DNA from 2 places in the Simplicispira sp. GW247-4R2A genome. Region 2 is predicted to be linked to the other one. Evidence: predicted binding sites of a transcription regulator. Region 2 holds the regulator's gene; the other holds the start of a gene.

The links. Region 2 encodes NrdR, which represses ribonucleotide reductase genes. Its sites were predicted from a motif close to CACNANATNTNGTG; they were not measured.
Region 1: the regulator NrdR is predicted to act here: its motif matches at 2,686-2,699, upstream of AC07ZH_RS20325 (ribonucleoside triphosphate reductase).

What each region holds. Positions count from the first base shown of each region.
Region 1 is NZ_JBWKZM010000047.1:851-5,033, reverse strand. It holds gene AC07ZH_RS20335 (anaerobic ribonucleoside-triphosphate reductase activating protein) at 1-257, opposite strand, end outside; gene nrdD (anaerobic ribonucleoside-triphosphate reductase) at 346-537, opposite strand; gene AC07ZH_RS20325 (ribonucleoside triphosphate reductase) at 638-2,656, opposite strand; gene AC07ZH_RS20320 (DUF6600 domain-containing protein) at 2,954-4,183, shown strand, end outside.
Region 2 is NZ_JBWKZM010000018.1:51,505-55,687, forward strand. It holds gene AC07ZH_RS13120 (lytic transglycosylase domain-containing protein) at 1-52, shown strand, start outside; ZMP/ZTP riboswitch at 82-227, shown strand; gene glyA (serine hydroxymethyltransferase) at 259-1,506, shown strand; gene nrdR (transcriptional regulator NrdR) at 1,517-1,966, shown strand; gene aroC (chorismate synthase) at 2,068-3,165, opposite strand; gene AC07ZH_RS13140 (CBS domain-containing protein) at 3,215-3,688, opposite strand; gene AC07ZH_RS13145 (O-acetylhomoserine aminocarboxypropyltransferase) at 3,794-4,183, shown strand, end outside.

The DNA of each region.
Region 1 (4,183 bases), on a different contig from region 2:
TGCGCCAGTGCGGCGGGCAAGGCGGCTTGCAGCGTGGGTTCGCCGCCGGAGAAGACGACGCCGTCGAGCAGGCCCTGGCGGCTGCGCAAGAAGGCCAGCACCTCGGGCCAGGGCACGGTGGCGGGGGTGGTGGCGTCGAGCAGTTCGGGGTTGTGGCAGTAGCCGCAACGCCAGGGGCAGCCCTTGCCGTAGAGCACGGCGGCAAGGCGGCCGGGGAAGTCGATGGTGGTGAGCGGCGTGATGCCGCCGATGCGCAGCAACGCGGCATCGGCGTGCGCGGCGTGCGCGGCGTGCGCGGTCACCACGGGCACCGGCACAGGCCGGCGCGGGGAGCGGCTTTGCAGGTCAACGGCCACAGGGGGCTTCGGCAAAAAACTGGCGCTCGTTGTGCTCACCTTGTTTGCCGATGTTGAAGCTGGCCACAGGGCGGTGGTAGCCCATGACGCGGGTCCAGACTTCGCAGGGCTGGCGTTCGGCGTCGGTGAGCTGCACGTTGGCGGCGGCCAGGGTGGTGTGTTGGGTGGTGGTGGGGTGCATGGCGATCTCCTTGCGGTGGTTGAAAATGCTATTGAATTGATAGCTACTTGCGCTTATCCATCAAGCGCCAAGTGCCGTTTTTGCTTGAAGTTTTAAGCCCTCAGGCTGCCAGGCGCTCGCGCTTGGCTTGCAGGCGTTCTTCGTCGCAGCGGGGGCAGAACTTGTGCTCGCCCTCCAGGTAGCCGTGCGTAGGGCAGATGGAGAAGGTGGGCGTGATGGTGATGTAGGGCAGGCGAAAGCGCGTGAGTGCGCGGCGCACCAGCTCGCGGCAGGCGGCGCCGCTGGAGACGCGCTCGCCCATGTACAGGTGCAGCACGGTGCCGCCGGTGTATTTGGTTTGCAGTTCTTCCTGGCGGGCCAGGGCCTCGAAGGGGTCGTCCGTCCAGCCCACGGGCAGTTGCGAGGAGTTGGTGTAGTACGGCTGGCTGGCGGTGCCTGCCTGGGCGATGGCGGGCCAGCGCTTTTTGTCTTCTTTGGCAAAGCGGTAGGTGGTGCCTTCGGCGGGGGTGGCCTCCAGGTTGTAGAGGTGGCCGGTTTCTTCCTGAAACTGCACGATGCGCGCGCGCACGTGGTCCAGCAGGCGCACGGCAAACTGGTGGCCCTGGGGGCTGGTGATGTCGTGCGCGTCGCCGGTGAAGTTGCGCACCATTTCGTTGATGCCGTTCACGCCCAGCGTGCTGAAGTGGTTGCGCAGCGTGCCCAGGTAGCGCTTGGTGTAGGGGAACAGGCCCTGGTCCATGAGCCGCTGGATGAGTTTGCGCTTGGTCTCCAGGCTTTGCTTGCCCAATTCGAGCAGGCGATCGAGCGCGGCCAGCAGCGCGGGTTCGTTGCCTGCGTGCAAATAGCCCAGGCGCGCGCAGTTGATGGTCACCACGCCCAGGCTCCCGGTCTGCTCGGCGCTGCCAAACAGGCCGTTGCCGCGTTTGAGCAGTTCGCGCAAATCAAGCTGCAGGCGGCAGCACATGGAGCGCACCATGTTCGGCTCCAGCTCGGAGTTGATGAAGTTCTGGAAGTACGGCAGGCCGTACTTGGCGGTCATCTCGAACAGCAATTGCGCGTTCTCGCTCTCCCACGGGAAGTCTTTGGTGATGTTGTAGGTGGGGATGGGGAAGGTGAACACGCGGCCCTTGGCGTCGCCCGTGGTCATCACGTCGATATAGGCGCGGTTGATGAGGTCCATCTCGGCCTGCAGGTCGCCGTAGCTGAACGGCATCTCCTTGCCCGCAATCACCGGCACCTGCTCGCGCAGGTCGTCGGGGCAAATCCAGTCGAAGGTGAGGTTGGTAAACGGCGTTTGCGTACCCCAGCGCGACGGCACGTTGAGGTTGTAGACCAGCTCCTGGATGCACTGGCGCACGGCGGCGTAATCCATGGCATCGACGCGCACATAGGGCGCCATGTAGGTGTCGAACGACGAGAACGCCTGGGCACCGGCCCATTCGTTCTGCAGCGTGCCCAGGAAGTTGACGATCTGCCCTACGGCGGAACTCATGTGCTTGGGCGGGCCGGCCTCGACCTTGCCCGGCACGCCGTTCAGGCCTTCGTTGAGCAGGGTGCGTAGTGACCAGCCGGCGCAGTAGCCGCTGAGCATGTCGAGGTCGTGGATGTGGATGTCGCCATTGCGGTGCGCCTCGCCAATTTCTGGCGTGTAGACGTGCGACAGCCAGTAATTGGCCGTGACCTTGCCGGCCACGTTGAGGATGAGCCCGCCGAGCGAATAGCCCTGGTTGGCGTTGGCGTTCACGCGCCAGTCGGCGCGGGTGAGGTATTCGTTGATCGAGCTTTCCACGTTCACCAGCGTCTGGTGGTCGGCGCGCAGCGTGGCGTGGCGGTCGCGGTAGGCGATGTAGGCGCGGGCCGTGGCCAGGTGGTTGGCGGCGATCAGGGTCTGCTCGACCACGTCCTGGATCTGCTCGATGCCGGGCGCCTCGCCATGGAAGCGGTGGATCAGCACCTTGCCCACCTGCGCGGCCAGCAGGGCGGCTTCGTCGGCCGAAAATTCGCCCGTGGCGGCGCCTGCGCGCAGCAAGGCAGAGCGGATCTTTTCCGCATCAAAGGCGGCGCGGTGGCCGCTGCGCTTGAGCACTTCACGCGGCAGGGTGGCAAGGGTGGATACCATGCAATTCTCCAAAGGTCTGCGGCAGAAAACACTACCTATGGTGTTGAAGATATAGTTAAAACACTATTTGTAGTTTGATTCAACACAAACAGCGGAGCGGCTTGCGCGGCCTGGGCGCGGCGCACCGCGTTGCATCCGGTGACGGTTTGGGGGCCGTGCCGGTTGTCTTTCTCGGCGCTGGCGCGTTCTACGAAGTGGGGTAAAGAGCGCAGCTGCCCCACCACAGGCTGCGGGGGTCACAACGTGCATGCCAAGGCTTTTTTTCCAAACCGTGGGCGGCTGGCGCTGCTGTTGTTCATGCTGCTGGCTGCCCTGTGCGGCACGGGCGCCTTCGCGCAGGGAGCCGCTGGCGACCCGCCGGGGCGCGTGGCACAGCTCAACGCCTTTGACGGGCCGGTGAGCTTTGCACCCGCCGGGTTCGACCAGTGGGCCGGCGCGGTGCTGAACCGGCCGTTGACGCAGGGCGACCGGCTCTGGAACGACACGGGCGCGCGCTCTGAGCTGCACATCGGCTCGACTGCGCTGCGGCTGGATGGGCAGACCAGCCTGGCTTTCTCCGTGCTGGACGACCAGACCGTGCAGCTCGCGCTCACCCAGGGCAGCCTGATCGTGCGCCTGCGCAGCCTGCCGCCAGGCCAGCGCTTTGAGGTCGATACCCCCAACCTGGCGTTCACCGCCTCACAGCCGGGCGACTACCGGCTGGACGTGGACCCGAGCGACGGCACCACGCGCGTGACGGTTCGATCGGGCAGCGCCGTGGTGTACGGCAGCAACGGCGCCTCGGCCAGCCTGGGCGCGCGCCAGCAGATCAGCTTCGCGGGCGCGGACCTGGTGCAGGCCGCCGGGCAGACCGCGCCAGCGTTCGACCCGTTTGACCGCTGGGCAGAGGCGCGCGACCGGGCGGAAGACCAGTCGCTGGCGGCGCGCCATGTCTCGCGCGACGTGATCGGCTACCAGCAACTGGACAACTACGGCGACTGGGAGAGCGACCCGGTGTATGGCACCGTCTGGGTGCCGCACGTGACGGTGCAGGATTGGGCGCCGTACCGCGTCGGCCACTGGGCCTCGATTGCGCCCTGGGGCTGGACCTGGATCGACGACGAACCCTGGGGTTTTGCCCCATTCCACTACGGCCGCTGGGCCCAGCGTGGCGCGCGCTGGTGCTGGGTGCCCGGTGCCAGCGCCGCCCACCCGGTTTACGCGCCCGCGCTGGTGGGCTTTGTCGGCGGCAGCGCTGGGGGTGTGAACTTCGCCATCACGGTGGGCGGCGCCACGCAGCCCGGCGTGGCCTGGTTTCCGCTGGCGCCCGGCGAGGCCTGGCGCCCGAGCTACCGGGCCAGCAGGGCCTATCTGGGCCGCGTGAACCCGTTTGGGGGCCAATACACGCCGCGCAACACCGCGAATGCCAACAACGGCTACCGCTACCAGCACCTGCCGGCTGCCGTGACGGCGGTGACCGCAGCCGCGTTTTCCCAGGGCCAGCATGTGCGCGGCAGTGCGCGTCCAGTGGCCGCGCGCGAGCTGGAG
Region 2 (4,183 bases):
CATCCCGGCTGCGGCCAGCGCCGACAAAGTCGCCCTGCTCTCCGCACTTTGAGCAAGTCGGCCCAGGGTCTCAGGTAAACTCGCGGGGTACGCGACTGGCGATAGGCGCGGCCCCAAGGGCCGTCGCTGACGTGGAAACCAGCAAGGCGCTGTCCTTGTGAACCACCGGGAAGCGTGCCGCACGGGCCCCCGTCCGCTGCGTTCCGCCGTTCGCCTGGGCAGCCCTTGATTCAAGGGACACAAGTTCACAGGACTGCCATGTACCAACGCAATATTCTCGTAGAGCAAACCGACCCTGAGCTGTTCGCTGCCATTCAGGCCGAAAACCGGCGCCAGGAAGAGCACATCGAACTGATCGCGAGCGAGAACTACGCCTCGCCCGCTGTCATGTGGGCCCAGGGCACGCAGCTGACCAACAAATACGCCGAGGGCTATCCCGGCAAGCGCTATTACGGTGGCTGCGAGTACGTCGACATCGCCGAGCAGCTGGCCATTGCCCGCATCAAAGAGATTTTTGGTGCCGAAGCGGCCAACGTGCAGCCCCACTGCGGCGCGTCGGCCAACGAAGCGGTGTTTCTTGCCTTCTTGAAGCCGGGCGACACCATCATGGGCATGAGCCTGGCCGAAGGCGGGCATTTGACGCACGGCATGGCACTCAACATGTCGGGCAAGTGGTTCAACGTGGTGTCCTACGGGCTCGACGCCAACGAGGTCATCGACTACGACGCCATGGAACGCAAGGCGCACGAGACCAAGCCCAAGCTCATCATCGCGGGTGCTTCGGCGTACAGCCTGCACATCGACTTCGCGCGCTTCGCCAAGGTGGCCAAAGACGTCGGCGCCATTTTCATGGTGGACATGGCGCACTACGCCGGCCTGATTGCCGCTGGTGTCTATCCCAACCCCGTGCCGCACGCGGATATCGTCACCAGCACCACCCACAAAAGCCTGCGCGGTCCGCGCGGCGGCGTCATTCTGATGAAGGCGCAGCATGAGAAGGCGATCAACAGCGCCATCTTCCCCGGCCTGCAGGGCGGCCCGCTGATGCACGTGATTGCGGCCAAGGCGGTAGCCTTCAAGGAAGCGCTGCAACCCGAATTCAAGCAGTACCAGGAGCAGGTGCTCGTCAACGCACGCATCATGGCCGAAACCTTGACGCAGCGCGGGCTGCGCATCGTCAGCGGTGGCACGCAGAGCCACTTGATGCTGGTCGACCTGCGTGCCAAGGGCATTACCGGAAAGGATGCCGAAGCAGTATTGGGATCGGCCCACATGACGATCAACAAGAACGCCATCCCGAACGATCCGGAAAAGCCCATGGTGACCAGCGGCATCCGCCTGGGCACGCCTGCCATGACCACGCGCGGTTTCAAGGACGAGGAAGCCCGCCTGACCGCCAACCTGATTGCCGACGTGCTCGACAAGCCGCGCGATGAGGCCCATGTGGCTGCCGTGCGTGCCAAGGTGAACGCGCTGACGGCCCAGTTCCCCGTCTACCGCGGGTAAAGCGGCGATCATGAAGTGCCCCTTCTGCGGCCATCTCGACACCCAGGTGGCCGAGACGCGGGTCGCGGAAGACGGCGACTTCATCCGCCGCCGGCGCCGCTGCCTGGCCTGTGGCAAGCGCTTCACGACCTACGAGAAGCCTGAAGTCAGCTTTCCTGTCGTCGTCAAGAAAGACGGGCGACGCACTGAGTACGCCCATGCCAAGCTGCTCGGCTCGTTTGCCATTGCGCTGCGCAAGCGCCCGGTAAGCACGACGCAGGTGGACGCGGCCATAGAACGCATCGAGGAACAGCTCCTCAGCCTGGGGCAGCGCGAGATCGCGTCCAGCCGCATTGGCGAACTGGTCATGCGCGAACTCAAGAAGCTCGATCAGGTGGCCTACATCCGCTACGCCAGCGTGTACCGCAGCTTCGAGGACATCGACGAGTTCAAGCACCTGGTGGACGAGGTGCGGCGCTGAGCCAGCGCTTGCCCCGCGCTCAAGAGCGCGAAAATTTTAAGGTTTTTTGGCCTCTAGCGCTTATCCAGTAAGCGCCAGAAGCTATTCTTTCTATAGCGAATTCAAGGGGCTTCGGCTGCAATCGGCGCCACGCTTTGGTGCACGTCGCCGCACTGCGCGCGGTGGCGCAGGGCATGGTCCATCAGCACCAGCGCCAGCAGTGCCTCGGCAATGGGCGCCGCCCGTATGCCCACACAGGGGTCGTGGCGGCCGCGGGTGCTGACCTGGACCGACTGCCCGGCTGTGTCAATCGACTCGCGCGGACTGAGGATGGAACTGGTTGGCTTGATAGCGATCTGCACCTCGATGTCCTGCCCCGTGCTGATGCCGCCCAATACCCCGCCCGCATGGTTGCTGCGAAAGCCCTCGGGTGAGAGCGAATCGCCATGCACGGTGCCCCGCTGCGCGGCGCTGGCAAAACCGGCGCCGATTTCCACGCCCTTGACGGCATTCAATCCCATCATGGCCCAGGCAATGTCGGCATCGAGCTTGTCGTAAATCGGTTCGCCCAGCCCAATGGGAACGCCGGTGGCCTGCACGCGGATGCGCGCACCGCAGGAGTCGCCCGCCTTGCGCAGCGCGTCCATATAGGCCTCCAAACGCTGCACGTCGGCCACCGGTGCAAAAAACGGGTTCTGCGCCACGTGCTCCCAGGACTCAAAGCCAATGTCGAGCTCGCCCAGTTGGCTCATGCAGGCGCGCACCTGGGTGCCGAACTGCGCAGCCAGCCACTTTCGCGCCACGGCGCCGGCCGCCACGGTGGGCGCCGTCAGCCGTGCTGAGGAACGCCCGCCACCGCGCGGGTCGCGTACGCCGTACTTGTGCCAATAGGTGTAGTCGGCATGTCCGGGGCGAAAGCGCTGGGCGATATCGCCATAATCCTTGCTGCGCTGGTCGGTGTTGCGAATCAACAGGGCAATCGGCGTGCCGGTGGTCAGGCCTTCGTAGACCCCCGAGAGGATTTCCACCGCATCGGGCTCGGCGCGCTGTGTGACGTGGCGACTGGTGCCGGGGCGGCGCCGGTCCAGGTCGGCCTGGATGTCGGCCTCGCACAAAGGCATGCCAGGCGGGCAGCCGTCGATCACGCAGCCAATGGCCGGGCCGTGGGATTCACCAAAGTTGGTGACTGCGAAAAGGGTGCCGAATGTGTTGCCGCTCATGGGCCGCCATTATCAGGGCAGCGACACGGGCGAGCACCGCACAAGTGGCTTACTTCCCGGCGGCGGCACCGGGCGTATCGCTGTCCTCGCCCTCGGGCCAATCGCGGATATAGGCCTTGAGCATTTTGTTTTCGAAATTCTGGCTGTCCACCACGGCCTTGGCAACGTCGTAGAAGCTGATGACTCCCATCAGCATGCGGTTGTCCATGACCGGCATGTAGCGCGCGTGGCGTTCGAGCATCATGCGGCGCACTTCGTCCATATCGGTCGCATTGGTACAGGTCAGCGGGTGGTCGTCCATGGCCGTACGCACCAGCATCGTGCCCACTGCGCCGCCATTGCGCACCAGCGCCTGGATGACTTCGCGGAAGGTGAGCATGCCCACCAAGTCGCCATGCTCCATGACCACCAGCGAACCGATGTCCCGCTCCGACATCACGCGCACGGCGTCCGCAAGTGGTTCGGCAGGGTGGGCGGTGTAGAGCGTATTGCCCTTCACACGCAAGATGTCGCTGACTTTCATGGGGGTTCCTCGCTGTGTGCAGCAAGCTCTGTGTTGCTGCGCGGCCTCATAAATATAGCCCACAATGCCGCACACGCCCATCCACGATTGCATTGGAGACCCTTCATGCCCGGTTACGCCGACCCTGGCTTCGACACCCTGGCCCTGCACGCAGGCGCCATACCCGACCCTGCCACCGGCGCACGCGCTGTTCCCATTCACCTCACCACGTCTTTCGTTTTTGACTCCAGCGACCACGCGGCTTCGCTGTTCAACATGGAACGCGGCGGCCACGTGTACTCGCGCATCAGCAATCCCACCACGGCCGTACTGGAGCAGCGCATGGCGGCCCTGGAAGGCGGCGTGGGGGCTCTGGCCACCGCCAGCGGGCAAGCAGCCCTGCATCTGGCCATTGCCACTTTGATGGGCGCGGGCTCGCACATCGTTGCCAGCAGCGCGCTGTATGGCGGCTCCCAGAATCTTTTGCATTACACCTTGCGCCGCTTCGGGATCGAA